2 regions of the Sphingobium sp. SJ10-10 genome follow, and region 2 is predicted to be linked to the other one. Evidence: riboswitches for the same ligand, from Rfam matches in the RefSeq annotation. Region 2 holds a riboswitch; the other holds the start of a gene.
What was found. A riboswitch is a leader RNA that binds a small molecule or an ion and turns the genes downstream of it on or off. The one in region 2 is predicted to bind cobalamin.

Region 1: another riboswitch for cobalamin. It lies ahead of VVT58_RS09585 (TonB-dependent receptor domain-containing protein); the one in region 2 lies ahead of VVT58_RS16875 (DUF1636 domain-containing protein).

The regions. Positions count from the first base shown of each region.
Region 1 covers NZ_CP158132.1:1,964,506-1,979,663, forward strand. Annotated here, with positions in the region: gene VVT58_RS09525 (SRPBCC domain-containing protein) at 1-29, shown strand, start outside; gene nadA (quinolinate synthase NadA) at 48-1,034, opposite strand; gene VVT58_RS09535 (MBL fold metallo-hydrolase) at 1,135-2,013, opposite strand; gene VVT58_RS09540 (tyrosine recombinase XerC) at 2,076-2,972, shown strand; gene VVT58_RS09545 (DedA family protein) at 2,969-3,568, opposite strand; gene gshB (glutathione synthase) at 3,663-4,637, opposite strand; gene VVT58_RS09555 (YraN family protein) at 4,674-5,042, opposite strand; gene rsmI (16S rRNA (cytidine(1402)-2'-O)-methyltransferase) at 5,039-5,881, opposite strand; gene VVT58_RS09565 (penicillin-binding protein activator) at 5,965-7,119, shown strand; gene VVT58_RS09570 (ABC transporter ATP-binding protein) at 7,170-7,949, opposite strand; gene VVT58_RS09575 (iron ABC transporter permease) at 7,943-8,938, opposite strand; gene VVT58_RS09580 (ABC transporter substrate-binding protein) at 9,034-9,837, shown strand; gene VVT58_RS09585 (TonB-dependent receptor domain-containing protein) at 9,880-11,724, opposite strand; cobalamin riboswitch at 11,896-12,110, opposite strand; gene VVT58_RS09590 (threonine/serine dehydratase) at 12,192-13,175, shown strand; gene VVT58_RS09595 (molybdenum cofactor guanylyltransferase) at 13,175-13,711, shown strand; gene cobA (uroporphyrinogen-III C-methyltransferase) at 13,804-14,586, opposite strand; gene VVT58_RS09605 (molybdopterin-dependent oxidoreductase) at 14,573-15,158, opposite strand, start outside.
Region 2 covers NZ_CP158133.1:246,697-261,854, forward strand. Annotated here, with positions in the region: gene VVT58_RS16825 (efflux RND transporter permease subunit) at 1-1,052, shown strand, start outside; gene VVT58_RS16830 (efflux transporter outer membrane subunit) at 1,049-2,428, shown strand; gene VVT58_RS16835 (NAD(P)(+) transhydrogenase (Re/Si-specific) subunit beta) at 2,505-3,899, opposite strand; gene VVT58_RS16840 (NAD(P) transhydrogenase subunit alpha) at 3,901-4,191, opposite strand; gene cobU (bifunctional adenosylcobinamide kinase/adenosylcobinamide-phosphate guanylyltransferase) at 4,526-5,038, opposite strand; gene cbiB (adenosylcobinamide-phosphate synthase CbiB) at 5,035-5,970, opposite strand; gene VVT58_RS16855 (aminotransferase class I/II-fold pyridoxal phosphate-dependent enzyme) at 5,963-6,940, opposite strand; gene VVT58_RS16860 (adenosylcobinamide-GDP ribazoletransferase) at 6,937-7,647, opposite strand; gene VVT58_RS16865 (histidine phosphatase family protein) at 7,644-8,210, opposite strand; gene cobT (nicotinate-nucleotide--dimethylbenzimidazole phosphoribosyltransferase) at 8,207-9,223, opposite strand; gene VVT58_RS16875 (DUF1636 domain-containing protein) at 9,220-9,627, opposite strand; cobalamin riboswitch at 9,821-10,009, opposite strand; gene VVT58_RS16880 (acetyl-CoA C-acyltransferase) at 10,597-11,790, shown strand; gene VVT58_RS16885 (SDR family NAD(P)-dependent oxidoreductase) at 11,803-12,564, shown strand; gene VVT58_RS16890 (cation-translocating P-type ATPase) at 12,612-15,158, opposite strand, start outside.

The DNA.
Region 1 (15,158 bases), on a different replicon from region 2:
AATTGGTGGCGGAAATGGGCGGGGGCTGATCCCGCCCTTCCCCTGGATCAACGGTTGCCGAGGTCGCCCTGCCCCACCGTACCGCTCGCCATTTCGAGCATGCGGTCGAGACTCTTCTTCGCGCCGAGGCGAAGCTGCTCGTCCATCTCTATGCGCGGCTGGAGGTCGCGCAGCGCCAGGTAAAGCTTTTCCATCGTGTTGAGCGCCATGTACGGGCAGATATTGCAGTTGCAATTGCCGTCCGCGCCGGGCGCGCCGATGAAGGTCTTTTCCGGCACCGCCTTCTGCATCTGGTGGATGATGTGCGGTTCGGTGGCGACGATCAGCGTGTCGCCGGGCATGGTCTTGGAAAATTCCAATATGCCGCTGGTCGAACCGACATAATCGGCATGGTCGACGATATAGGGCGGGCATTCCGGGTGCGCGGCGACCGGCGCGTCGGGATGCTGGGCCTTGAGCTTTAGGAGTTCGGTCTCGCTGAACGCCTCATGCACGATGCAGACGCCCGGCCAGAGCAGCATATCGCGGCCAAGCTTGCGCTTGAGATAGCCGCCCAGATGCTTGTCGGGGCCGAAGATGATCTTCTGGTCCTTGGGAATCTGCGAGAGGATCTTTTCCGCCGACGAGCTGGTGACGATGATGTCGCTGAGCGCCTTCACCTCCGCCGAGCAGTTGATGTAGCTCAGGGCAATATGATCGGGATGGGCTTCGCGGAAGGCCTTGAACTGCGCCGGTGGGCAACTGTCCTCCAGGCTGCAGCCGGCGTCCATGTCGGGCAGCACCACGATCTTTTCGGGGCTGAGGATCTTCGCCGTTTCCGCCATGAAGCGCACGCCGCAAAAGGCGATCACGTCCGCGTCCGTCTCCGCCGCCTTGCGCGAGAGTTCGAGGGAGTCTCCGACGAAATCGGACAGGTCCTGAATTTCCGGCTTCTGATAATAATGGCCAAGGATGACGGCGTTGCGTTCCTTGCGCAGCCGGTCGATTTCCGCGCGCAGGTCGATCCCCTGCGGGATAGTGGTCATCGCAGTCATGTGCCTCACTCCTCTCGGGCCTCCATGCGCGCCCCTAGCGGGCGTTGCGCTTGTTGGCCAGCATCTCATTGACAGGCGATCGAGACGGCATGGCGTTTTTTCAACGCAACTGCCACCGTCCATCCCCCGTCGCGCCGGCGATGCCGCGTCCGTCGAGGTCGATCAGATGAGCCAGCACCGATCGCCCCGCCGCGCTGTGGAGGCGCGGGTCGACGCCCTTGTACATTTCCGTGACCATGGCCGGGATTTCCGATGCGCCGTTGCGTTCCAGGAAACGAAGAATCTGGCCCTCGCGCTGCTTGCGGTGGCCCATCATGCCGCGCACCAGCCGCTGAGGGCTTTCCACCGGCTCGCCATGGGCGGGATAATAGATGGCATCATCGCGCTCGAGCAGGCGCTGCATCGACGCCATATAGGCGGCCATGTCGCCATCGGGCGGCGAAACGACGCTGGTCGACCAGCCCATCACATGATCGCCGGTGAAGAGCGCCTTTTCCTCCAGCAATGCGAAGCAGAGATGGTTGGAGGTGTGGCCGGGGGTCGCGACGGCGGCGAGCGTCCAGCCCTGACCGCCCAGCCGTTCGCCGTCCGCCAGCACCCGGTCGGGCCGGTAGGCGGCGTCGAAAGCGGCGTCGGCGCGGGGACCGTCATCGTCCAGCGTCAGCGGCGCGCAGCCGATGATCGGCGCGCCGGTCTGCGCGCTGAGCGGCGCGGCGGCGGGGCTGTGGTCGCGATGGGTGTGGGTGCAGAGAATCGCGCTGACCGGACGGCCGCCTATCACGGCCAGCAGCGCGTCGAGATGCGCCGGATCGTCCGGGCCGGGATCAATGACCGCCACATCCTCCCCGCCCACCACATAGGTCTGCGTGCCCGTATAGGTGAAGGGCGACGGATTGGGCGCCAGCACGCGCCCCACCAGCGGAGAAAGCCGCATAAGCGTACCCGTGGGGAGATCGTCCAGGTCGAAGGGAGGTGCCATATCCCCCATGTGCCCATTTCCGGGCGGTTTTCAAGGGCGATCCCCTGCCCTACAGTGGCGCCATGACGGCTTCAGGCGATCTTTGCGAACAGTGGCGGCGGCATCTGGCGCTCGACCGGCGGCGGTCGGTACATACGGTGCGCGCCTATGTGGCGACCGCCGAACGGCTGGTGGCCTTTCTGGAGGAGCATCGCGGCGAAGCGGTGACGGCGGCGTTGCTGGCCGGGGTCGAGCAGGCCGATCTGCGCGCATATCTGACGGCGCGGCGGATGGACGGGATCGGCAATGTCTCGGCGGCGCGGGAATTGTCGGCGGTGCGGGGCTTCCTGAAATTTGTCGGTGGCGAGGATGCCCGCGTGCCGATGATGAAAGGTCCGCGGGTAAAGCGCGGCCTGCCCCGCCCGGTGTCGCCCGATGAGGCCATCGCGCTGGCGGGCGACATTGCCGAAACGGCGCGCGAGCCATGGATCGGGGCGCGGGACTGGGCGGTGCTGCTGCTGCTTTACGGGGCGGGCCTGCGCATCGGGGAAGCGATTGGGCTGACCGGAGCGGTGCTGCCGCTGGGCGAGACGCTGCGGGTGACGGGCAAGCGGGGCAAGATGCGCATCGTGCCGCTGCTGCCCCAGGTGCGGGACGCGATCGAGGCCTATGTGGCGCTCTGTCCCTTCCGGCAGGAAAGGGATGCGCAGCTGTTCCGGGGGGCGCGGGGCGGGCCGCTATCGCCAGCGTTAATCCGGCGGGCGGTACAGAGTGCGCGGGGGCGGCTGGGGCTATCCGACCGGACGACGCCCCATGCGTTGCGGCACAGCTTCGCGACGCATCTGCTGGGGCGCGGGGCGGACTTGCGGTCGTTGCAGGAGTTGCTGGGCCATGCCAGCCTGTCCTCGACGCAAATCTATACGCAGGTGGATGCGGCGCATCTGCTCGACATCTACCGCAATGCGCATCCGCGAGCTTAGCCGCGCGGTTTCCAGGTGGCGAGACGCCAGAGGTAAAAGGCGATCGCGCCAATCACGCAGGCCGTCGCCACAGGACCGACATATTTGTCGATGTCGCGGAAATTCTGGCCCAGAATATAGCCCGCATAGGCAAGGATGACGTTCCACACCAACGCGCCGCCGCTGGTCCATAGCAGGAAGCGCATATGGCCCATGCGGAACAGGCCGGCAGGCAAGGAAATCATCGTCCGGAAGGCAGGCATGAAGCGGAAGACGAACACCACGATCTGCCCATATTTGCCGAAAATATGGTCGAGCGCCTCGACATCCTTCCACTCCAGCGTCGCCCAGCGGCCATAGCGGTCGATGACCGGCTTCAATCGGCCGAAGCCCAGAACATGGCCGACCAGATACCAGAAATAATTGCCGATGGTCGTGCCAATCGTGCCCGCAAAGAGCAGCCAGCCCATGTCCATCCGCCCCTGTCCGACGCGGATGCCGCCAATGCCCATGATGAGTTCGGACGGGATTGGCGGGAAGATATTTTCGATCACCATCAGGGCGAAAATGCCCCAATAGCCGCCCGCGTCGATCAGGCGGAGAACCCAGTCGGTCATTTATGCGTCATTCCGGCGGAGGATGGCATCTCTCTCCATAGAACACGGGCTGGGGCGCGAGATCCCAGCTTTCGCCGGGATGACGAGCACAAAATCAAGCAGCAGCCCGCGCAGCGAGCCGAGCGTCGATCGCGTCCCAGATCATGCCGCCTGTGTCGGTGCCGTTGAAGGCGTCGATCGAGACGATGCCGGTGGGAGATGTCACGTTGATCTCCGTCAGCCACTCGCCGCCGATCACGTCGATGCCGACGAACAGCAGGCCGCGGCGCTTGAGTTCGGGACTGAGGGCTTCGCAAATTTCCAGTTCACGCTCGGTCAGCACGGTTTTCGCCGCCGAACCGCCGACGGCAAGGTTCGAACGAATCTCGCCCGCGCCGGGGATGCGGTTGACCGCGCCCGCGACTTCGCCGTCGATCAGGACGATGCGCTTATCGCCTTCCGCGACGCCGGGAATAAAAGCCTGGACCATGAAGGGCTCGACCCAGGAGGCGTTGAACAGTTCCACCAGCGCCGAGAGATTCGCGCCGGACTGCCCCACATGGAAGACGGCATTGCCAGCATTGCCATAGAGCGGCTTCACCACGACTTCGCCATGCTGGGCGAGGAAAGATTTCACCTCATCCAGATCGCGGGTGATCATCGTCGGCGGCATGAAGCGCGCATAATCCAGCACGAACAGCTTTTCGGGCGCATTGCGGACGGAGGCCGGGTCGTTCACCACCAGCGTTTCTGCCTGCACCCGCTCCAGCAAATGGGTGGCGGTGATGTAGCTGAGGTCGAAGGGCGGATCCTGGCGCATCAGCACCACATCGACATCGCGGCCAAGGTCGAGCGTTTCCGGCTCACCGAAGACATAATGATCGCCCTCGACCTTCTGCACCTTCACCGGGCGCGCCTTGGCCAGCACGCGGCCGTCGCGGTAAGTGAGGTCGGTGGCGAGATAATGATAGAGGCTGTGCCCCCGCGCCTGTCCCGCCAGCATGATGTGGAAGGTCGAATCGCCGCCGATCTTGATCCCTTCCATCGGGTCCATCTGCACGGCGACGGTGAGCGGATTGAGCTGGGTCATAGGCGTGTTCAATTCCCTTCCAGAGCAGGAAGGCCTTTAGCCCCCGTGCCAGACATTGGCCAGATGGCGCGGCGGGCGGCCGGGCGCAAGGAGCATCACGTCGATTCGCATGTCATCGCCCGGTTTTGCAAGGTCGTGGAAGAGAATTTCCGCCGCCGCCGCAACCCGCGAAAGGCGGCGTTCGTCGATGGCCAGGTCGAGATCGGCTCCGGTTGCGCGGGCCTTGACCTCGACGAAGGCGAGCATCTTGCCGCGCCGGGCGACCAGATCGACCTCCCCCGCGGGCGTACGCAGGCGGCGGCCGACGATCTGCCAGCCCTTGAGCCGCAGCCACCAGCCCGCAATGCGTTCGGCCTGCCGTCCCCGCTTTTGGGCCGCCAATTTGGCACTTAGGGGCTTCTTCACGCTTTGAGTTCCAACGCACGGTCGTAAAGGGCGCGGCGGTCGAGACCGAGTTTCTTGGCGACCTCTCCCGCCGCCTTGGAGACAGGAAGGCGTTCCATGGCTTCGAGCAATGCCGCGTCGGCATCCTCTGCGCTGGCGGGAGCGGCTTCGCCAGGCGGGCCGACAATGACGACGATCTCGCCCTTGGGCGGCGCGTCGGCATAGCGGGCGGACAGTTCGGTGAGCGTGCCGGTGGCGGTTTCCTCGAACGTCTTGCTGATCTCGCGGGAGACGGCGGCCTCACGGTCGCCCAGATGCTCGGCCATGGCGGCAAGGCTTTCGGACAGGCGCGGGCCGCTTTCGTAGAAGACCAGCGTGGCGCGCAGGGCGGCGACTTCGCCCAAGGTATCCCCTCGGGCCTTCTGCTTGGACGGCAGGAAGCCCATGAACAGGAAACGATCGGTCGGCAAACCCGACAAGGTCAGCGCGGCAATGGCGGCGCTCGGACCGGGCAGCGTCGTGATCTTGCGCCCCGCGGCGCGGGCGTCGCGCACCAGCTTATAGCCCGGATCGGAGATCAGCGGAGTTCCCGCATCGGACAGCAGCGCAACCGATTCGCTCGCCATCCGCTCGATCAGGCGGGCGCGCACCCCTTCGGCGCTATGGTCGTGATAGGGCACCATCGGCCGGTCAGACCCGGCATGGCGCAGCAGCCGTGCGCTGACCCGTGTATCTTCCACGGCGACTACATCGGCCAGCCGCAGGACTTCCGCCGCGCGGGGGGTAAGGTCTCCAAGGTTGCCGATCGGCCCTGCAACAATGTAAAGCCCAGCCTCAAGCTCCAAAGAACCAAGATTCATATCAGTTTCCATAAGGACGCCAGATGACAGAGACGGATGCCCCCCGGCAAGCGGACTTGTTCGCTTTGATAAAAGGGGTGGGGATGCAACGCGCCGGGCGGATTTTGTTCGCAGCCACTGCGCTGCTGGTCGCCGCCTGTCAGTCGATCGTGCCCAAGGGGCCAGGTCCGGCTCAGCCCGGACCCACGCAGACCGGCCCGGAAGTCACCGAAGGCCTGCCCACCGATACGCTGCGCCATCGCGTCGCGCTGCTGGTGCCGATGAGCGGACCCAATGCGGGGGTCGGCCAGTCCATCGCCAATGCGACCACCCTCGCCCTGCTGGATACCAAGGCCGACAAGGTGCGCATCACCACCTATGACACCGGCATCGGCGCGGCGGCGGCGGTCAACAAGGCGCTGGCGGACGGCAACAAGCTGATCCTGGGACCGTTGCTGGCGGAGGATGCGCGGATTGTGGGGCCGATCGCGGCGCGGGCCAATGTGCCGGTGATCAGCTTCTCCAACGACACCAGCGTCGCCGGGAATGGCGTCTACATCATGGGCTATAACCCCAACCAGTCGATCGAGCGCGTGGTCCAGTTCGCCAAGGGCAAGGGCATGTCGCATTTCGCCGCTCTGGTGCCCAAGGGAACCTATGGCGAGCGGTCGGGCACGGCCCTGCTGCGCGCGGTCGAGGGTGTGGGCGGGACCGTGGTGTCGATGCAGAGCTTCGACCGGACGCCGGGCTCGATCACCGCGGCGGTCAAGAAATTGCAGGCATCTTCCAGCTATGACGCGCTGCTGATCGCGGACAGCGGCAAGGTGGCGATGCAGGTGGCGCCGATCGTGCGGAAAAATGGCGGCGCGACGGCGCGGCTGCTGGGCACGGAACTCTGGAACACCGACAGCGGTCTGGCGTCCGGCCCGGCGCTGCGCGGCGCCTGGTTCGCCAGCGTGTCGGATGGCCTCTACGGCCAACTCGCGACCAAATATCGGGCGCGCTATGGCAATGCGCCGTTTCGGCTGTCGGCTTTGGGTTACGACTCGGTGCTGCTGACGGTGCGGATCGCGCGCGATTGGAAGCCGGGCACCACCTTCCCGGCGGCGCGGCTGCGCGATGCGGGGGGCTTTGCCGGAATCGACGGGGCGTTCCGGTTCGGACGCGACGGGATAGCCGAACGTGCGCTGGAGGTTTCCGAGATCGGTGCGGGCACCTTCACGGTGGTCGCGCCCGCGCCTCGGGCTTTCGCGGAGTAACGGGCGCACCCCTTCTCGTCGTTTCCGCCTGCGCGGGAACGACGGCAAGTTCAGCTCTTGATACGCCCCGTTGGCAGGATCAGCGGCCAGTCGCCACCCGCCTCAATACAGGCGGAAATGCCATAGACGCTGGCGAGGCTCGCCTCGGTCAGCACATCGAGTGGCGCGCCGTCGGCCACTAGCGAACCGCGATCCATCAGCACCAGCCGATCACAATAGCGCGCCGCCATGCCAAGATCGTGCAGCACGGTGACGACCAGCGATCCCGCACGCGCTTCGGCCTTGAGCAAATCCATGACATCGATCTGATGCCCCGGATCGAGCGCCGCCAGCGGCTCATCCGCAATCAACGCAGGCGCGCCCACCGCTAGTGCGCGGGCGAGCAACACGCGGGCACGCTCGCCGCCTGACAGTTCGGTCGCCACCCTCCCTTTGAGATGCAGCACATCGGCGCGGGCAAGCGCTGCGTCGATCTGCGCCTCATCCTCTGTCGAGAGGCGCGAGAGCGGCCCCAGATGCGGCATCCGGCCCAGCGCCACCAGCCGCTCGACCGCCAGCGGCCAATGCAGGGTCTGGCCCTGGGGCAGATAGGCGATGCGTCGGGCGATTTCCCGCCGGGTCAGGCGCGCACTGTCGGCGCCGTCGATCAGGACGATGCCACTTTCCCGCTTCACCAGGCCCAGCATCGCGCGGATCAGGGTCGATTTGCCCGCGCCATTGGGACCGATGATGCCGACAAGCTGTCCCGGCTCCAGATGAAGGTCGATGCCGATCACTGCCGGATGACGGCCAAGGCGGACGGAAAGCCCCTGCGTGCGGATCGTCACCATAGCCGCCGCTCCCGCATCAGGTGGATCAGGAAAACGGGCACGCCCAGCAGCGCCGTCAGTACGCCCAGCTTGAGTTCGCTGCTGGTCGGGATCAGCCGCACGCCGATATCCGCCAGCGTCAGCAGCACCGCGCCGCCCAGCATGGAAGGCAGCAGGATCGCGGAGGGCGAACGATCCGTCATCGGCCGCACCAGATGCGGCACGATCAGGCCGACGAAGCCGATCGCGCCCGACACTGCCACCGCGCCACCCACGCCTATGGCGACGCCCAGCATCAGCCGCAGGCGCGCCCGGCGGAGATCGATTCCAAGCGCCTGCGCGCCATCCTCGCCCAGGGTCAGCGCGTCGAGCGTCCGGCCATCCGCGATCAGCAGCGCCGCCCCGACCGCCACGCAGGGCAGCGCGATCCAGACATGACCGTAGGCACGGTTTTCCAGACTCCCCATCAACCAGCTCATGATCTCCATCGCCGCGAAGGGATTGGGCGAGAGGTTCAGCGACAGGCTGATCCCCGCCCCCGCCAGCGTGGCGATGGCTATCCCGGCGAGGATCAGGGTGAGCGGGCTTTCCGCCGGTCCGGCAAGCAGGAACAGCGCGCCGATGCCGATGAGGCTGGTCGCGATGGCCAAGGCCGGAAGCGCCAACGGGTGCGCCTGCGCCAAGCCGAAATAGAGCGCGCCCACGGCACCGAGGGCCGCAGCATTGGACGCGCCCAGCACGGAGGGTTCGGCCAAGGGGTTGCGCAAATAACCCTGAAGCGCCGCGCCCGACAGGCCGAGCATGGCGCCAACGATCAGGCCGAGCAGCATGCGCGGCAGGCGCAGGTCGATGAGGATGGCACGAGCGACATCATCGCCGCCGCCCATCAGGACCGCGAAGATGCGCGCCGGAGAGAGCGGCACGGCGCCAAGCGTGACAGAGCCGAGGGCGGCAAGCAGAGCCAGCGCGATCAGCGCGGGGATCAGCAGGGGGTGGCGGCGCACGCTCATGGCTTGCGCGCCTCCCGTTGCTTGCTACAGCGCTCCCTACTCCTGCGAAGGCAGGAGCACGGCTGCTTTTCGAGGCAAGACTTAGAGGCAATTGGATGCGCGGCAGAATAATCGCGACGGCGCTCTGCGCGCTCATGCTGACCGGCGCCGCGCCCGCTCCGCCGAAACGGATCGTGTCGCTCAACACCTGCGCCGACCAATATGTGCTGGCGCTGGCCGATCCGGGGCAAATCGCGGCGCTCAGCCCCTATGGGCATGATCCGGAGCTGTCGGCGGCGGTCGGCAAGGCGCGCCGCTTCAAGACGCTCAAGCGGCCCGCCGAGGAAGTGATGGCGCTCCGGCCCGATCTGCTGGTCGGCTTTCCTTCCGGAAACGGCGTCGTCGGAGCGCCTCCCGGCCAATGGCGGACCTTGGGACTGGCGAGCGCGGACAGCTATCCCATGATCCTGGCGCAAATCCGGCAGGTGGCGGCGGCGGTCGGCCATCCCGAACGGGGCGAAGCGCTGATTGCGCGCATGAACCGCGACCTCATCGCCCTGCCTCGATCCAGGCGCGGCGGGGTTGCCGCCTATTATCAGCGGCGCGGCTATATGACCGGGACGGGCACGCTGGTCGATGACCTCATGAAGCGCGTAGGTCTCGTCAATCTGGCGGGAAAGCTGGGGAAGCCCGCTTTGTCGCAGCTTCCATTGGAAGAGATGCTCGCCGCCCGCCCGGACTGGCTGATCGTCGAAAGCGGCAGCGAGACGATCGTCGATCAGGGGACGGAAATGCTGCACCATCCGATCCTGCGCGCCATCCCGCGCATCCGCGTGCCGCAGGCATGGACGGTGTGCGGCGGCCCCGCTTATGTCGAGGCCGCGCGCTCTATCGTGACGCAGGTCAACGCTGCGCCCTGACACTGAAGGGGCAAGCGTCACGCCCGCCCCTCGCCTGTTCCATCAGAAGCGGACACGCACGCCGCCAAAGGCCGACCGGCCATAGGTGCCATAGCCATAAGCCGTGGCGTATCCTTCATCGAACAGATTGTCGATGCGGCCATAGACTTCCAGATGCTCATTGATCGGGAAGGACGCGCGAACGCCAACCAGCGCAAAGCCGTCGAGCTGGACACGCTGGTGCGTGCTCGAGTCAATATCGACGCTGTCATCCACCATCGTGATCGTTGCGCCGGTCGACAGGCCGAAAGGCCAGACATAGTCCGCCGACACACTGGCCGCATTGGGCGCCCGGCGCAGCAGACGCAGGCCTTCGTCCGGGCTGCCCGGCGAGCGATTGCGCGCATCGACATAGCTGTAGGATGCCGTAACGGTCAGCGCGTCGACCGGCTTCAGCGCGAAGGATGCTTCCACCCCCTTGGCGCGGGTGCGATCGAGATTGTTATAGCCGCCAAATGCTCCAAAGGCGCCGTCAAAGTCGATCTGGTCACGCGTGTCGCGGCGGAAGGCCGTGATGGAGAAGATAGCACGATCCCCGGCCAGCTTCTGGTCGAAGCCGATATCATAGCTCTTGGACCGCTCCGGGCGCAGCCCGCTATTGCCGACAAAGGGATCGTAAAGCTGATAGAGTGAGGGCGCCTTGAAACCCTCGCCATAGCTTGCGCGGATGTTGGTGCGGCCGCCATTGGGCGTGTAGTTCGCGTTGGCGCCAAAGGTCGTCGCGCCGCCGAACTGGCTATGATCGTCGCGGCGCACGCCACCCGTCAGCGTCAGACCCTCCACCGGCTTCACGACGGCGACGGCATAGACGCTGTCGATGTCGATCTTCGCGCGGTCATGCGAACCGAAGCCGACGAAATCATAATCCGGCCGCTCATGCTCATAGCCGAACACCAGCTTCACCTGTTCGACCGGCTGATAAACGCCTTCATATTCGAAACGCAGATTCGTGCCGGAATAGCCATAAGGGCCGAAAATGGAGGTGTAGTCGCGATCGTTGCGGGACCATGTCACCGCCGCGCGATTGGTCAGCTTGCCATCGAACAGCCTGAGGTTCAGGCCAGCATAGCCGACATATTGATCAAGCGTGCTGGTGGCGGTCCGGTCTATCGGGGGGAAGGAAAAGAGGTCCGTGTCGAGATCGGCATGGATGTAATAGCCGCGCAGGTCCAGGCTCAAGGCATCGCTGAAGTCGAGCTTCAGCTTGGCGTTGGCGGCGATATTTTCATAACCGTCCTTTTCCGCGTCGCCAGCCTCGGCGGAGATGCCGTCCGTGCGGAAATAGGCGACGCCAAGGCCGCCCGATGCGATGCCGCTGGTGCCCGAAACATCCGCCTTGGCATTCAGCGTATCGCTATAGCCATAATCGACCGACGCGTTGGCCGCGAATCCTTCGGCGGGCGTGCCGGTCATGATATTGACGACGCCGCCGATCGCCTGGCTGCCGTAGACCACCGAGTTGGAACCGCGCAGCACCTCGATCCGGCGGATGTTGCCGACCAGCAGATTGCCGAAATCATAGGCATCGCCAATGCTGCTGGGATCGTTGACCTTCACCCCGTCGATCAGCACCAGCGTCTGGGTCGTTTCCGCGCCGCGCAGCGAAATGCCGGTGACGCCGCCGACCGCATCGGCCCGGTTGAAGCGGACGCCGGGCGTGGTGGCGAGCAGGTCGGTGACGCTCACGCTCTGGCGGGTGCGGATGGTGTCGGCATCGATGACGGTGACGGCCTGGCCGACTTCGTCGCGGGGCTGCTCGATGCCCAGCGCGGTGACGATGATCTCATCCTCCGCGAGCGCGGGCGTGGCGGCGAGCAGAGCCGCAAGAGAGATGGTGGCTTTCAACATTATATCTGTTTCCCTGAGCGCCGCTGCGACTTCATGGCTCAGGGCATCCGCTCGCGCGGTCGGAACTGGGGGAAGTCGACGCCAATGCCCTCCCCCCGCACCGATGCGGCCCTGCGCCGCTTCGTCGCTCAGACGGAAAACACCGTGCCATGGCCAACCCCTGGGCCAGGGCAAGAGCGACCATGCGCCGGCAGGTCTCCTGGCTCGCGGGTCAATGCAGCGATGCACGCCTTCCCGGACTTGTCGTCCAGTGGCCGGTCGTTCGACCGAAATGCATCGCGCTCACCGCTTACAGTTGCAGGGACAGCCGCGGAATAAGACGGTTTCCCGTCCGCACCGCATTCCCGTTTTCAGCCCTTTCGGGCACCGGCGCGATCTTCTTTGCGTACGGGGTTTGCCCCGCCCGCGCCCCGCGCCATAAGGGAAAGCATCGGCCATGCCAAGAGGCGGCCACGGAAGGAGATTGCATGCCGTTCGCCATTAGCGCCGCCGATGTCGAGGACGCCGCGGGGGTCATCGCGCCGGCGGCGATCCGCACGCCGCTGCTGGAGAATGCGGTGCTGAACGAGCGCTGCGGGCGGCGGGTGCTGGTGAAGTTCGAGGGCACGCAGCACAGCGGTTCGTTCAAATTCCGTGGCGCCTATAACCGGCTGGCGCGATTGGACGCGGCGGAGCGCAAGGCGGGTGTCGTGGCCTGGTCGTCGGGCAATCATGCGCAGGGGGTGGCCTTTGCCGCGCGGCTGCTGGGGATCGCGGCGACGATCGTGATGCCCGCCGACGCGCCCGCCATCAAGACGGCCAATACGCGGGCGCTGGGCGGGGAAATCGTCCCCTATGACCGTTTCACCGAAAACCGGGAGGAGATCGCGACGGCGCTGGTGGCCCAGCGCGGCGCAGTGTTGGTGCCGTCCTTCGACGACCCCTTCATCATGGCGGGGCAAGGGACGATCGGGCTGGAGATAATGGAGCAGGCGGCCGAATTGGGCGCGGAGGTCGGGCAGATCCTCGTCAATTGCGGCGGGGGCGGCATGGTGTCGGGGATCGCGACGGCGGTGAAAGCGCGGCAGCCCGGCGTGGCGATCTATGCGGTCGAGCCGGAAGGGTTCGACGATACGGCGCGGTCGCTCGCCAGCGGAGTCCGGGAAAGCGTCTCGCCCGATGCACGGTCGATCTGCGATGCCTTGCTGTCACCCACACCGGGGGCTTTGACCTTTCCGATAAATCGGGCGTTGCTGTCCGGTGGCCTGGTGGTGAACGACGATCAGGTGCGGGAAGCGATGCGCTTCGCCTTTTCAGCGTTGAAGCTGGTGGTCGAACCGGGCGGCGCGGTCGCCCTGGCGGCGATGCTGGCGGGGCTGGCTCCGGCCGCGAAGGGCGCGAGCGTGGTGGTGATTTCGGGGAGCAATGTCGACCCGGACGCCTATGCCCGGATCATCTCGGGAGGGGCATGATGCGGTTGCTGGGAGCGGTTCTGGCCGGAGGGCGATCCAGCCGGTTCGGGAGCGACAAGGCGCTGGCGATGCTGGATGGGCGAACCCTGCTGGACCATGCGGCGGCGGCGCTAGGGCGCCATGTCGAGGCGGTCGTGATTTGCGGACGACAAGTGGACGGAATGATCGGGCTGCCGGATCGACCGGCGGCGGATATGGGGCCTTTGGGCGGACTGAACGCAGCGCTGCATCATGCGCTGGCGGAAGGCTATGACGCGGTGCTGACGACGGGGTGCGATGTTCCCGCCTATCCGGACGGGCTGGCGGAAGCGTTGATCGGTGAAGGTGCGGCGATCCTCAAAGGCCAGCAATTGGCGGGGTTCTGGCCTGTTTCATTAGCGGCCGAACTGGACACGCATCTGGCCGAGGACAACAACCGATCAATCTATGGCTGGCTGGAACGGATCGGCGCCCGGATCGTCGAGCGGCCGGAGTTTATATTGCCCAATATCAATCGGCCCGAGGATTTGGAGAAGTTGGAAAAGAGTAATCAATAGAATCGACAAAGCAGCGTGTTCCTGCGAGGGCAGGAACCCAGATCAGGTGTTCGAACTGGGCTCCTGCCTCCGCAGGAGCACATCGCTTCAGTTCAAACCGTCAGCGTAGCACTCACCGACATGTCCGCCGAAGCGTAAGTGCCCGCCACCGCCTCACCGATCATCAGCAAGGTCGGATCTTCATCGCTGATCGTCGCCACCAGGAAGGCCAGCGCCGACAGCTTCCCCCGGATCAGCCGTTCATTGGGCAGCGAGACGTTGACCGCCACCATCACCGGCGTTTCGGGATCACGCCCGGCGGCAATCAGCGAGCGGCTGATCTCGCCCGCAGCGGCGCGCCCCATATAGATGCCGAGCGTGCCGCCCGGACGCGCCAGCATTTCCCAGTCCAGCTTCAGCGGCTCGCCCGCCTTGAGATGCGCCGTCACCAGCGTCAACCCCCGCGCCACGCCCCGCAGGGTGAGAGAGGTATGGCCGCTCGCCGCCGCCGCGCTGGCCGTGGTGATGCCGGGGCAGATGCGGAAGGAAATGCCATCCGCCGCCAGATGCTCCATCTCCTCCGCCGAGCGGCCGAAGACCGAGGGGTCGCCGCCCTTGAGGCGCACGACGCGCTTGCCCGCCTTCGCCGCCGCCAGCAGCAGGTCGTTGATGCTCTCCTGCGCTTTCGAATGGCGGCCGGAGCGCTTGCCGACACTCACCCGCTCCACGCCCTCGGGGATCAGGTCCAGCACGCCCGGCCCCACCAGCGCATCGTAAAAGACGATCTCCGCCGCCGCGATCAGCTTTTCGGCCTTGCGGGTCAGCAAGTCCGGGTCGCCGGGACCTGCGCCGACCAGCCAGACCTCACCGGGGGCGATCAGTTCATTCGGCTGCATGGAGCGTCTCCTGCGTGGTTTGAGCAAGGATATTGGCGAGCGCGGGACGGCAAGACCCGCAATTGGTCCCGGCGCCGATCGCCTTGCCGATGGCGGGCACATCGACCAGTTGCTGTTCACGGATCGCCGCCATGATCTGGTAAAGGCCGATGTCGAAACAGACGCAGACGGTCGGCCCCTTGTCGGGCTGGTTGCCCGGCCCGCGCGCGGCAAGGACGGAGGCTCCCACCCCCTCGACTTCAAGCTGGCTGATGAGCCAGTCGCGCGAGGGCAGCAGGCCGGTGCGGGTGACGAACAGCACGCCCGCAAGGCGGCCTTCGCTGATGATGGCGATGCGGCGAGTGCCACGCGTCTGGTCGATGGCTTCGACGCGGTCGCCCTTGGGCAGACAGGCCTCAAGCCGCACAGGGTCGCCATTGCCAGCGATCTCGTACAGCGCGCCGCCCGGCACGGTGATGCGGGTGGACCAGAGACAAGGCAATTTGACGGGTTGATCGCCATGCAGGATCAGGAAGCCCTTCCACTCGGTCGCGACCTTCTCGACGCTGGCCGGGGTGGATTTGAAGCCGGGC
Region 2 (15,158 bases):
ACCAGCTTATGAAGGCCGCCGCGAACGACCCGAAACTGGCCGGCGTGCGCGCCGCCACGCTGGAGGACACGCCGCAACTCAAGGTCGACGTTGATTCCGAGAAACTCGCCGTCCTCGGCCTTACCCAAAGCAGCGTCGACAATGTGCTGAGCGCCGCCTGGGGCAGCACCTATATCAACGATTTCGTCGACCGTGGCCGGGTGAAGCGCGTCTATATGCAAGCCGACGCGCCATATCGCGCGCTGCCGACGGACCTCGACAACTGGCAGGTGCGGTCCAGCACCACCGGCGAAATGGTGCCCTTCTCCGCCTTCGCCACCACCCATTGGACGATGGGGCCGACCACCGTGTCGCGCTATAACGGACAGTCCTCCTATGAAATCCAGGGCCAGGCCGCGCCCGGCGCCAGCTCGGGCGAGGCGATGGACGAGATGGTGAAGCTGCAAAAGCAGCTCCCCGCAGGCACCGGCTATGCCTGGAGCGGCCTGTCCTATCAGGAGCAGCTTTCCGGCGGGCAGGCGCCACTGCTCTATGGCCTGTCGGTGCTGGTGGTATTCCTGTGCCTCGCCGCGCTCTATGAAAGCTGGTCGATCCCGCTCGCGGTGCTGCTGGTCATCCCGCTCGGCCTGATCGGCGCGGTGCTGGCGGTGACGCTGCGCGGGCTGGAGAACAACATCTATTTCCAGGTCGGCCTGCTCACAACCATGGGCCTGGCCGCCAAGAACGCGATCCTGATCGTCGAATTCGCGGAACTCGCCTATCTGCAAGGCAAGGACGCCACGACCGCCGCTCTGGAAGCGGCGCGCCTGCGCTTCCGGCCGATCCTGATGACTTCGCTGGCCTTCATCGCAGGCGTCATTCCGCTGGCCATCGCCACGGGCGCGGGCGCGCAGAGCCGCGTCGCCATCGGCACGGCGGTGGTCGGCGGCATGCTGACCGCTACCGTGCTCGCCATCTTCTATGTCCCTCTCTTCTTCCTGACGATCATGCGCATCTTCAACCGCGAGAATCCGCCGCCCGCCGCTGCCCCCGCCACGGAGGTTCCGGCATGAAGCGCGCCCTCCTCGCCCTGACCTCGGCCGCCGCATTGTCGGCCTGCAACATGGCGCCCCATTATGTCCGCCCCACGCCGCCCGTGCCCGCCAGCTTCCCCAGCGGCCAGGCCTATGCGCCGACGGTCGCCACGGAAAAGCCCGGCCTGCCCTGGACCGCATTGGTGGGCGACCAACGCCTCAGGACGGTGATCGAACGCGCCCTCGCCAATAATCGCGACCTGCGCGCCGCGCTCGCCAATGTGGAGGCTGCCCGCGCCCAATATCGGGTCCAGCGCGCCGCCCAGCTTCCCGCCGTCACGGGCGAGGCGGCGGCCAGCTTCGTCCGGCGGAACGACGACCGCCAGAACAGCTACAGTGCCGACATCGGTTTCAGCGCGTTCGAGATCGACCTGTTCGGCCGGGTGAAGAACCTCACCCGCTCGGCGCTCGAATCCTATCTCGCGACGGAGGAAGGAGCGCGGGCGACCCGCATCACCCTGATCGCAGAGACGGCCAGCGCCTATGCCACCCTGGCCGCCGACCAGGAATTGCTGGCGCTTTCCCGCCAGACACTGGCCAGCGCGGAACGCACGCTGGCCCTCACCCGGTCTCTCAATGGTGCGGGCCTGATCGGCAAGCTCGACGTGCATCAGGCCGAAACCACGGTGGAGCAGGCGCGCAGCGATATTGCCGCGACAATCACCCAGGTCGCTCAGGATCGGAATGCGCTTGATCTTCTCGTCGGTGCCCCGGTCGAGGACGCCTTGCTGCCCCAATCGCTGCAAGAGCTGACCGGCAGCGTCGCAAAGGTGCCCGCAGGCCTTTCTTCCGACGTGCTACTCCAGCGCCCCGACGTGTTGCAGGCCGAACATCAGCTCAAGGCCGCCAATGCCGATATCGGGGCAGCGCGGGCGGCGATGTTTCCGAAAATCAGCCTGACCGCAGCCATCGGCGTGGCGAGTTCGGCGCTGTCCTCGCTCTTCACCGGCGGGGGCTTTGCCTGGTCCGCGGCGCCATCTGCGACCATGCCGATCTTCGGTGGCGGCGCACGCGGCAATATTGACTATAGCAAGGCGCAGCGCGACATCAGCCTCGCCCAATATGAAAAGGCGATCCAGACGGCCTTTCAGGAAGTGTCCGACGCCCTCGCCCGCGAAGGCACGATCGACGACCAGCAGGCTGCCCAGCAACGTCTGATCCTTGCCAGCCGGCGCAGCTACACACTGGCCGAGGAACGCTATCGCGCGGGCATCGATACCTTCCTCAACAGCCTGACCAGCCAGCGCAGTCTCTACAATGCTCAACAAAGCGCCATCGCGACGAACCTGACACTGATCCGGAACCGCATCCTGCTCTATCGGGTCATCGGCGCGGATTTTGCGAGCGGACGATAGGCCGCCGTCCACAAAAAAGAAGCCCGCCGAACATGTCCGGCGGGCTTTTTCTGTTCAAGCTTCTGTCAACTTGCCCTCAATGCAATCCTGAGCCACCGCCTGCGAGTTCCTTGGCGATGGAGCCGACCATGTCCTTGGCGTCACCGAACAGCATCTGGGTATTGCTGTTATAGTAGATCGGATTGTCGATCCCGGCGAAGCCCGCATTCATCGACCGCTTGATCACAAACACCGACTTGGCGCGATCCGCCTCGATGATCGGCATGCCGGCAATGGCGCTCTGCGGATCGTCGCGCGCCGACGGGTTGATCGTGTCGTTCGCCCCGATGATCAGCGCCACGTCCGCCTGGGGCAGTTCCGGGTTGATGTCGTCCAGCTCGATCAACTGCTCATAGGGCACATTGGCCTCGGCCAGCAGCACGTTCATGTGCCCCGGCATGCGGCCCGCCACGGGATGGATCGCGAACTTCACGTCCACGCCCTTCTTGGTCAGCGCCTGATACAGCTCGCTCACCTTATGCTGCGCCTGCGCCACGGCCATGCCATAGCCGGGGATGATCACGACGACACTGGCATTTTCGAGCTGCATCGCCGCTTCCTCGGCGGACGCGGAGCGCACCACCCGATCGTCCTTGCCGCCCGCCACGCCCGCCACGACCTTGCCGAAGCCGCCGAACATGACGTTGGCGAAGCTGCGGTTCATCGCCTTGCACATGATGACCGCCAGGATGAAGCCCGAAGCACCGTCCAACGCGCCCGCCACGATCAGCAGCTTGTTGCCCAGCGCAAAGCCCATGGCGCTCGCCGCCAGACCCGCATAGCTGTTCAGAAGCGCGATGACGGTCGGCATGTCCGCGCCGCCGATCGGGATCACCAGCAGCACGCCGAACAGCAGAGCCAGCGCGACGAAGGCAGGGAACAGCCAGGTCTGCGTCGGATCGATCGCCAGCATGGCCCCGATCACCACCGTCGCCAGCGCCACGCCGCCGTTCAGCACGCGCTGACCAACGAAGGACACCGGCCGGCTGCCCATGATCTCCTGCAATTTGGCAAAGGCGATGACCGATGCGGTGCAGGTCAGGAAACCCAGCAGCATCTCGAACATCAGCGCCCACATGATGAAGCCGCCCGCATATTCGGCATGGGCATGCTTGTAATATTCCGCCGCACCGATCAGACCGACCGCCAGCGCGCCGAAAGCGTGACTGATCGCGGTCCGCTGCGGAATGGCGGTCATCGGCATCAGCAGCGCCATCGGAATGCCCGCCGCCGCGCCCGCGATCATCGCGATGATGATGAGATTATAGTCGACCACCTCATGCTGCACGAGCGCGCCGATAATGGCCACGACCATGCCGATCTCGCCTGCCCGCACGCCCCGGCGCGCGGTCGAGGGGTGGCTCATCCACATGAGCGCCAGGATGAACAGCGAAGACGAGAGGATCGCCGCAAAGGGCACGAATGCGTTCATCTCACTTCCCCCGCGGCTTGAACATCTTGAGCATGCGGTCGGTGATCATGAAGCCTGAAACCAGGTTCACCGTCGCGCAGAACACTGCGATAAAGCCCAGCGTCTTCGCCAGCGGCGTCGCGCCTTCCTCCCCCGTGATCGTGATCGCACCCACGACCACCACCGCCGCAATCGCATTGGTCAGCGACATCAGCGGCGAATGCAGCAGCGGCGATACCTTCTTAATCAACTGAAAACCCACAAAGGCCGCCAATATGAACACGAACAAATAATCGGGATTAAGCGAACTCACAGACCATCCCCCTGATTGAGCAGGCACGAAACCGAGCGAAAATGCCGCCCATCATATTCAGCCAATAATGATTGGTGGTAGCGTTTACGACGCTCATGCCGCCTGCCGGACCAGCCGCCTTCCATAAACCCCTCCACAGCTTTTCAGCCGTCTCCGCCTTTATTGCCTCGGATGGCAGCAGGCAAGACGCACGAACCCAAATATTACACGGGCATTTTGCGCAACGAAGTTTTCTTATCCCCCCGTCTAGGTCGCGTTTCTGTTCACCCACAGAATGGCGATCAGCTTGCAATTCCGTCGGTTGATCATTAAAATTCTATACTATGGTGCAATATTAAGCTTTCAACGTCAAGGGCAACCCCGCCGCCAGCAATATGACCTCCCGGCACAGGGTCGCCATTTGCTGGTTGAGCCACCCCGCCTCGTCCCGGAATCGCCGGGCCAGGGCGTTATCGGGCACGATGCCCAGTCCCACTTCATTGGCCACCAATGTGACGGGGATGGGACAAGCGACGACAGCATCCGCCAAAGCGGCCCGGGCCGCCGCAATATCCGCCTCAGCCAGCATGAGATTGGAAAGCCAGAGGGTGAGGCAGTCGACCAGGATCGCGTCCGCCCTCCCAGCGGCTTCGGATAACGCCTCAGCCAGGTCCATGGGCGCGTCGATGGTCAGCCAGCGGCTGCCGCGCTCGCTCCGGTGGCGCGCGATCCGCTCCTCCATCTCCACATCGAAGGCCTGCGCCGTTGCGATATAAGCCAGGCTGCCGCCCGAAATGGCCTCGCACCGCTCCTGCGCATAGCGGCTCTTGCCGGAACGGCATCCGCCCAGCACCAGCAACGTCGTCATCCGATTCCCTCCCCGATCGCGGCCAGACCCCACAACATCAGGCAGGCCCATAAATAGATTCGAAGCGCGGCCCGCAGGGCGCGGACATCCGCTTCGCCACCCGTCCCGATCCATGGCTTGTCATGCAGCACGCCGTCATAGCGGATCGGCCCGGCCAGCCTGATCACCAGCGCTCCGGCCATGGCGGCCTCCGGCCAACCCGCATTGGGCGAGGCATGGCGTCCATGGTCCCGCCACATCACGGCCCATCCTCCGCCGCCCGCGATGCAAAGGACAAAGGCCGCCAGCCGCGCCGGCGTCCAGTTCAGCAGATCGTCGAATCGCGCTGCAGCCCAGCCGAAATCCGTGAAAGGCGCCTCCTTGTGCCCGATCATGCTGTCAGCGGTGTTCACGGCCTTATAGGCCCAGATTCCCGGCAGCCCTAACAGCAGGAGCCAGAACAGCGGCGCGACGATTCCATCGCAGAAGCTTTCGGCCAGGCTCTCGATCCCGGCCCTGGCAACGCCCGCTTCGTCCAGCGAATCCGTATCGCGTCCCACGATCCGGCCCACCGCGCGTCGCGCGGCATCCAGCTCTCCCCTCGCCAGCGCGCGCGCCACGGACGCCACATGCGCATAAAGGCTGCGCTGCGCCAGCGCCGGCCAGGCCGCCAGCGCGAGCCAGATCCACGCCATATCCCCCGCCCACCTGCGGATTACCCATTCCAACGCGAGACCGGAACCTCCCGCAACGCCCAGCAACAGCAACAGCAGGGCAATTCCGGCCCATCGCCGGGTCGGGTTGCTCCAGGCTTCCCGGTTCCACCGCCGCTCCACCGCGCCGATGATCCGCGCAAAACCACCCACCGGATGCCCGATCCGCGCATATAGCCAGACCGGCCAGCCTAGCGCGGCATCCAGCATCAGCGCCGCCAGCGCCACCGGCTCAGCCATCCGCCAAGGCCCGGCCGAGCCGCGCCAGCGCGATCGCATCGCCGGGCAGACCAAGCCGCAGCCAGCGCCGATTTTCCTCAAAGGGTCGCGTCAGGATCGCTCGTCGCGCCAGCCGGTCGAACAGGGCCGGTCCATCCTCCACCTCCACCAGCCGGAACAGCGGACATTCCCCCCGCGCCGCCAGTCCGTGCCGCGCCAGCACTTCATCCAGTTGCGCCGCGCGTTCCGCCAAAGCCACAATCGCCTCTTCGATCCATGCCCGGTCATCATAGGCCGCACGCCCGAACGCGATCGCCGCAGCAGAGACCGGCCATTCCCCCAGCATCCGCCGCGCTTCCGCGACGATCGCGCGCGGCCCGATGAGAAAGCCCAGCCGCACGCCCGCCAGCCCGAAGAACTTGCCGAAGGATCGCAACAGGATCAGCCGCCGCTCGTCCCCGACCACATCCGCCAGGCTGCATGACGGCATGGCATCGGCATAGGCTTCGTCGATAATCAGCCATCCCCCGGCCCGCTCCAGTCCCACCAGCCATTCCAGCAGACGGGCAGGCGGCAGGATGCGGCCATCAGGATTGTTGGGATTGGCGAGCAGCAGGGCGACCGCTTCCCGAGGCGCATCTTCCCCGGCGGCGATCGGGTGGCCCTTCGTGAAAATCTCGGCATGGGTGCGATAGCTTGGCAGCCGCCAGCGACCGGGCATGTCCAGCATCCGGCCCATCAGCCGCAACCCGGCTTCGCTCCCCGGCACAGTGCAGAGATGATCGGGATCGACGCCGAAATGTGCCGCCGCCGCCGCTTCCAGGGCCGCCAGATCATGCGGGTCGGGCAGGCATCGCCAATCGACCGAGATGCGATCGGCCCCCGGCCATGTCAGAGGGCTGATCCCCGTCGACAGGTCGATCCAGTCCGCGCCGCCATAGACCGCCCGCGCCTCGGCCAGTCGCCCGCCATGCCAGGTGAAGCCGCTCATCGCGCCAGCACCATCACGGCCAGCAGGCCGCTTTCCAGCAGTTCGATGCCAGCGCCATGTCCATCCCCGGAAATGCCGCCGATCCGCGACCGCAGCCACAGTCCCCAGAGCGGAATCAATATGACTGCCGCCCATAAGGCAGGCACCCAGAAACCCAATATCAGCCCCAGCGCCGTCCAGAGGATGAGGGGTACCGGCCGCCAGCCTGCTCGAAATCGGCTCGCCAGCCCTTCGTGCAGTGGCGGCAACCATCGCGTCCAGACCAGCGGCCCGATGCGCGCCGCCATCGCCACGGGAACCAGCATCCACAGCGGGAAATTTTCCACCCACAACCGCAGCAGCACCAGCTTGGCCAGCAATTGCAGCCCGATGGCGACCACGCCGAAACTGCCGATATGCGGATCGGCCAGAACGGCGGACAGGCGTGTCCGGTCGCCATGCGCCGCCCCCGCCGCGTCCGCGATATCGCCCAATCCGTCGAGATGCAGCGCGCCGGTGACGGCAACCCAGGCGATCAGGCCGAACAGGGCGCCCGCCCATGGATCGATCCGGAGACCGAGACCGGCCCCGCCAGCGACGATCAGGCCCACGGCGATTCCCGTGGCGGGAAACCAACGGATCGCGGCGGCGAAATCGAATTCATCGACGTCCAGCGCGGGCAAGGGCAAGCGCGTCATCAATTGCAGGGCCAGCACCAGCCGCTTCATGGCATCAGCCCTGTGATCTGCACCGACGGCTGCTCGCCGGGCCAGACCCGCAGGCTCAGCACCGCGCCATAGGGCAGGTCGACCGCCCAACCCTGCCGCACGTCGAAGTTGCACAGGACAGCCAGCGCCGCCCGCATCGCTCCGGCATGACAAATCACCAGCACCGGCTCGCCAAGGTCGCCCAGCCCGTCCCGTATCCGGCCGCAAAGATCGGTCCAGCTTTCGCCCTCCGGCGGTGGAAAGCCATCCGGATCGTCCCAGAAGCGGGCCAGATCGGCAGAAGGAAGAGTCGCCGGGTCGGCGCCCTCCCAACGTCCGAAATACAGTTCCCGCCAACGGCTGTCGACACCATGGCCGACGCCTCGCTCCGCCGCTATGACCTCCCCCGGTGCCCGCGCCCGGGCAAGGTCGGACGTCACCACCCGCGCAAAGTCCAATCCTCGCGCGCGCTCAACGCACAGCGCGATCCCGTCGGCTTCCGGCGGTGCATCCAAATGCCCCAGCAACCGCCCGGCAAGCTGCGGCGCGCCATGGCGCATCAGGTGGAGCGGAAAAGCCTTCACAAAGCACCAGCCACTGCCGCTTCCGCAAAGGTCGCCATGCCGGCATGGGCAGCCAGCGCCGACCGCACGATCTGCGTCGCCACCGCAGCGCCGCTGCCCTCGCCCAGCCGCATGTCCAGCCGCAGCAGCGGGTCCAGCGTCAGCGCCGCCAACAGGCGCTCATGGCCTGCCTCGGCCGACATATGCGCCGCCAGGCAATGGCCGACGATCGCCGGACTGTCCTTCGCCAACGGGGCGACCGCCGCGCAACCGATGAAACCATCCAGCATCACCGGCACGCGCAACATCCGCGCCGCCAGCACCGCACCCGCCAGCGCCGCGATCTCGCGCCCGCCCAGCCGCCGCAGCGTTTCGAAGGCGTCGGCACAATGCATCCCATGCAAGGCGAGCGCCTGCGCCACCGCTTCGGCCTTGCGCGCCAGTCCATCGCCGTCCACGCCCGTGCCGCGCCCGACCCAATGCGCCGCCGCGCCGCCAAAGGCCTGCGCGCAAAGCGCCGCCGCTGGCGTGCTGTTGGCAATGCCCATCTCGCCCAGCAGCAGCAGGTCGAGGCCCGGTTCGACCGCCGCCGCCCCGGCATTGATCGCGGCCAGGCATTCCGCCTCGCTCATCGCCGCTTCGACACAAATGTCTCCTGTCGGCCGTTCCAGATCGAGCGCCGCCACGGTCAGTTCCGCGCCGCAGGCTTGCGCCAAAGCATTGATCGCCGCGCCGCCATGGCGGAAATTCGCGACCATCTGGGCCGTGACCTCCGCCGGGAAGGCGCTGACCCCCCGCGCCGCCACGCCATGATTGCCCGCGAAGATCGCCGCACGGATGCGCTCGGCCCGAGGCTTTTCCCGTCCTTGCCAGCCCGCCATGAACAGGGCGATCTCTTCCAGCCGCCCCAGCGATCCGGCGGGCTTCGTCAGCACCGCCTGCCGCGCCGCCGCCGCTGCGACGGCGCTTTCGTCCCGCAAGGGCAAATCCGCCAGCGCAGCGGCAAAGGCCGCACGATCATCGAACCGGATCATGAGCAGATGAAGCCTTCGGGCGGCGTTCGGACGATGAAATGCCCCTTCACCCCCTGCGGCCAGTCGGCATAGCGCACCACGCCCTCCTCGCTTGCGGCATGGCGCACCGCATAATCCAGTATCGCGCGGGCGGCCTCCTCATCCGGCGTGAAGTCGCCCAGAACATAGCCGACCTTGCCGGTCCCCCGGATATGCACGGTGCAATGCCGCTGGCAGGCGAAGAGGCAGGGCATGTCCTGCACCACGACCGCCGCATAGGCGGGGTCGCTCTCCTGCATTTTTTGGAGCGCCTCGGTCAGCAATGCGCCGCCACGCCGACCATCCTCATCCTCCCTGCTCTCCGCCGACAGACGGCAGGTCGAACAGACCACCACCGACGCCCCGCGCCCGACGGCCCGCAACATCAGCGACAGCTCCACATATCAGTCATTCCGCTTCCTCCAGCCCGACGGCAAATGCCCGGCCAGGAAACCAGGCAGAGGAGGACAGGCCGACACCGGACGGGCGACAGAACTCCCCCTGCACGGTCACGCCGGCAAGGCGATGGCTGTCGCTTCGCGAGGGAAAACCCCGTTCGGCCGGCGCACCCTGTCCGGTCGAAGAACGACTGCGTCAGGCAGGTCTCCTGGCTCACGGGTCGATGCTTCCCGGCCGCCTTCTCGGAACCTTGTCCCAATGGCGTGATGGCCGGATCGCTCGCCGCTTACAGTTGCAGGGGCAGCGCGGGCCTTCCACCCGACTTCCCTTTTCATCCCCTTTCGGGGAACCTGTCGCGCCGATGCTGATAAAGACCCCGTCGTTCCATCGCAAGGGGGGTAGAAAAGCATGGTCTTTCCTGACGCCGCAGCACGGAAATATGCGGCGGCGCTACCATGGTTAGACTTCTCTTCACCTCCCCAAACTGCTATCATCCGACAAAATAAGGGAGAGGGTCATGGCTATTCTGACGCGCTGGATGGACTGGATCTGTCGGCTGTTCGCCTGCACGGCGGAAAACGATATGCGGGTCAACAGGTTGATCGCGCACATCCCTTCCGACACCAACGACCGCTAAGCCGCCCGCGCTGGGTGTCTCTCGCGCCGCTTGACGCTCCCGATGGAACGGCGGCGCCTCTGGCCGATATTATGGCCATGTTGGCCAACGACCTGGTCGCCACTCTCATCCGCCTCTGTCTCGCCATGCCCAACCGCCGCGGTTCCGCTGCCCGGGATCAAGAGCGCTGACCATTGCACGTGCCTCCGCGATAGGGGAAGAGGCTGCACGATGCCGACGGAAATCCAGATTGCGATTCGGGGCATGGCCGGACTCGGCCTCATGGGCATGACCCCGCCCAAGGCGGTCGGTGGCCCGGGCACCCGTTGAGGAGAAAGATATGACCGATATACACGACCGGGACATCATCATCGCGGGCTATGCCCGAACCCCGATGGGCGGTTTTCAGGGCGCGCTCTCCGGCGTGTCCGCTACCGAACTGGGCGCCGTCGCGGTGAAGGCGGCCGTCGAACGCTCCGGGGTCGCGCCCGAAGCCATCGACCGCATCTATATGGGTTGCGTCCTCCCCGCCGCTCTGGGCCAGGCTCCTGCACGCCAGGCGGCATTGGGCGCGGGCCTTCCGCAATCGATCGAGGCCACCACCGTCAACAAGATGTGCGGGTCCGGCATGCAGGCGGCGATCATGGCGGCCGAAGCGCTCTCCGCAGGCTCCGTCGACGTCGTCGTCGCGGGCGGCATGGAAAGCATGACGAACGCGCCCTATGCCTTGCCCAAGCATCGGTCCGGCGCGCGCATCGGCCATGACCGGGTCATCGACACGATGATGATGGACGGGCTGGAGGACGCCTATGATCGCGGCAAGCCCATGGGCGCCTTTGCCGAGGATACGGCGCGCGATTATCAGTTCACCCGCGCAGAGATGGACGCCTATGCGATCGAGAGTCTCGCCCGCGCCAATGCCGCGATCAGCAGCGGCGCCTTCGCCGGGGAAGTGGCGCCCGTCACGGTCAAGACCCGCAACGGCGAAGTCCAGGTCGATAAGGACGAACAGCCGGGCAATGCGAGGCCGGAGAAAATCCCGTCCCTGAAACCTGCCTTCGCCAAGGATGGCGCGATCACCGCGGCTTCCTCCGCCTCGATTTCGGACGGCGCGGCGGCGCTGGTGCTGACCCGTGCCGATGTGGCGGAGAAGCTGGGCCTGACGCGGGAAGCCCGCATCGTCGCCACCGCCGCCCATGCCCACGCCCCGGCGCTGTTCACCACCGCCCCGGTCTTCGCGATCCGCAAGGCGCTGGAAAAGGCGGGCTGGTCAGCTGGGGATGTCGATCTCTACGAAGTCAATGAAGCCTTCGCCGCCGTCGCCATGATCGCTATGCGCGACCTGAGCATTCCGCATGACAAGATCAACGTCAATGGCGGCGCCACCGCTCTCGGCCATCCCATCGGCGCGAGCGGCGCGCGTATCATCGCCACGCTGATCGCGGCTCTCAAGGCGCGCGGCCTGAAGAAAGGCGTCGCCGCGCTCTGCATCGGCGGCGGCGAAGCCACGGCGGTCGCCCTGGAAGTCCTGTAAGGGGGAACGGATATGAATATCGAAGGACTGGCCGCCATCGTCACCGGCGGCGCATCCGGCCTGGGCGCCGCCACCGCTCGCGCCCTCGCCGCCAGGGGCGCCCGCGTCACCCTGTTTGACCTCAACGAAGAGGAAGGCGTGAAACTCGCGGCCGACATTGGCGGCCTGTTCCAGCGCGTCAACGTCACCGACGAGGACAGCGTCAATGCCGGCCTCGACGCGGCGGAGGCCGCCCATGGCACTGCCCGCATCGCCGTCAATTGCGCGGGCGTAGCCCCTGCCATCAAGGCGGTCGGGCGCGAATTCGTCCCCCATCCGATCGACAGTTTCCGCAAGGCGGTGGAAATCAACCTTACCGGCACATTCCTGATCGCCTCGCGCTTTGCCGCCCGGCTGCAACAGGCCGAAGCGATCGGTGAGGAACGCGGCGTCATCGTCAACACCGCGTCGGTCGCGGCTTTCGACGGGCAGATCGGCCAAGCCGCCTATGCCGCATCCAAGGGCGGCGTGGTCGGCCTGACGCTTCCCCTCGCCCGCGAATTCGCGCAGTCGCTGATCCGCGTCGTCACCATCGCGCCGGGTATTTTCTGGACGCCGATGCTGGCGGGACTGCCTCAGGCGGCGCAGGATTCGCTCGGCAAGCAGGTTCCGCATCCCAGCCGCCTGGGCAAGCCGGAGGAATATGCGATGCTGGTCGAATCGATCATCGCCAACCCCATGCTGAACGGCGAAACCATCCGCCTCGACGGCGCCATCCGCATGGCGCCCAAATAGGCCACGAGCCGTCTTTTACGCTCTCGCGCAAGGTTAAGGCGTTTCATTCACGCTTCTTTCCGCCTGGCAGTTGTCGACGCAGCCACCAGAAACCTTTTCCGGTCCTTCACACGTTCGCACAGAAGGAGAACCAGAGCGGGAACCAGAACAAGGAAGGACAGGTCCGCCGGTTCCAGTGGAGCGAAGTGGAGTATGCGACGCAGCGGCTCCACGGTCAGGATCAATGCGCAAGCTATCGACACCACGGCCGCGACATAGCGCAGTGAAGGGTTGTTGCGCCAAACGGCGCGCGTCAGGGATGTGCTGAAGGATCTGTTCACCAACACCAGCGCCATGATGGAAGCGACCAGGGCGAAGAAAAGGAGCGCCCTCACGCGATCGGGAGCGAAGCCCCAATATGTCGTGGCGATGTGAAGCCCAAGAAGCAGCGCGAAAGCGATCCCGCCATAGAGGATGCTCGGCAGGACCAGCGCCGCGGAAAAGAGGCGTTCAGCCGGATCACGGGGCGGTCTCTGCATGATGCGGCTTTCTTCCCGTTCGGCTTCGAAGACGAGCGCGCAGACGGGATCGATGATCATTTCGAGCAAGGCGATCTGGATCGGCCCAAGTACCAGCGGCAGGTTCAGCAGCAGCGGCGCCACAGCCAGACCCGCGATCGGCACATGGACGGCGAAGATGAAGCCGATGGCCTTGCGGATATTGTCGTAGATGCGGCGGCCCAGGCGAATGGCGACGATGATCGCGCCGAAATCATCCTCCACCAGGACAATGGCCGCCGCCTCCCGCGCCACATCGGTGCCGCGCCTGCCCATGGCGATGCCGATATGGGCCGCCTTGAGCGCAGGCGCGTCGTTGACGCCATCTCCGGTCATCGCGACCACTTCGCCCGCCGCCTTGAGCGCCGAGACGATCCGCAGTTTCTGTTCCGGCATCGTGCGCGCGAAAATGGCCACGTCCTTCACCCGCGCGCGCAGCTCCCCGTCTGACAGTGCCTTGACTTCATCGCCTGTCATGAGCGCGCCTGAGCCAATCCCCGCTTGTGCCGCAATCGCCTGCGCGGTGACGGGATAGTCGCCGGTGATCATCACAACCCGGATTCCGGCCGAATGACTTTGGGTTATCGCTTCGGGAACTCCCGCCCGCAGCGGGTCGGACAGGCCGACCAGTCCCAGAAGGCTGAAGTCATGCGCTTCATGCCCCTTGCCAAGATCATCCCCGACCGTGTTCGCATAGGCCACGCCCAGAACACGCATGCCGCGGGCCGCCATGGCGTGGACCGCCCGCTCCAGCGCCAGATGGGCCTCAGCATCCAGCCGGCAAAGGCGCGCGATCGCTTCCGGCGCGCCCTTGGCGGCGGCGAACAAAGGCTCACCGGCTTCCACCGGCCGCCACACATTGGACATCGCCAGCAGGTCCGGCCGAAGACCATTGGTGTGAACCAGTTCCCAATCCTCGCGAGCGGGAACCCTGGCATCCCTTGCGGCGGCGTGGAAGGCCACCTCCATCGGATCGACCGGGACCGGCGCGCTCGCCAGGGCCGCCGCGCCGATCAGCTCATGGAATTCGGGCCGTGGAGACCCGTCGCTCAGTGCCGCCATGCTGCCGGACGGGAGCCAAAGCTCCATCACCGTCATACGGTTCTGGGTCAGCGTTCCCGTCTTGTCGGTGCACAGCACTGTAGCGGCGCCCAGCGCTTCTATGGCCGAAGCCCGTCGGGTGAGCACGCCGACCTGCGCGATGCGCCAGGCGCCCATGGCAAGGAAGATGGTGAGGACCACCGGGAACTCTTCGGGCAACAGCGACATGGCGGTCGCGATGCCAGCCAGCAATGCGGCCATCCAATCGCCGCGCAACGAGCCATAGAGCAGAACCACCAACAGCGCGATGGTCACGCCGCCAATGGCGCACAGGCTGACCATCCGGGCAGTTTCCCTCTGCAGATGCGGAGCCTCGGTTTCCAATGTTTCCAGAAACCGCCCGATCTGGCCGATGCGGCTGCGCATGCCGGTAGCGGTCACCCGCGCGATGCCGCCGCCACGCGTGACGACGGCGCCCGAAAAGAGATGAGGCGTGTCGTCACCGCCCGGTTCTGCCTGCTCCGGATCGCTTGCCTGCGCGGCGCGTTTATGTACCGGAACCGCCTCGCCGGTCAGCAGGGATTCGTCCGCCTCCAGTTCCTGGGCTTCGACCAGCAGCGCATCCGCTGCGATGCGGTCGCCCGCTTCCAGCACCAATATGTCGCCGTTCACGACCTCGCGGCCTGGGACACGCAAGGTCTCCCCATCGCGTATCACGAGCGCGCGCGGCGCCGACAGGTCGCGAAGCGCCTCCAGCGTGCGTTCGGTGCGCGCCTCCTGCACGATCGTGATGATGATGGACAAGCCCGCAAATCCCAGCAGGATCAGCGCCTCCGTCCTGTCGCCGAGCAGCAGATAAATGGCGCCCGCCGCCAGCAACATGGCGAACATGGGTTCGCGCAGCACTTCCATCGTGATCCGCAGGGGCGTCCGCCGGTTCGGCCGGGGAAGCTCATTGGGGCCATCCTCGGCCAGCCGCTCACGCGCCTGCGAAGTGGAAAGGCCGGTAAGACCAAG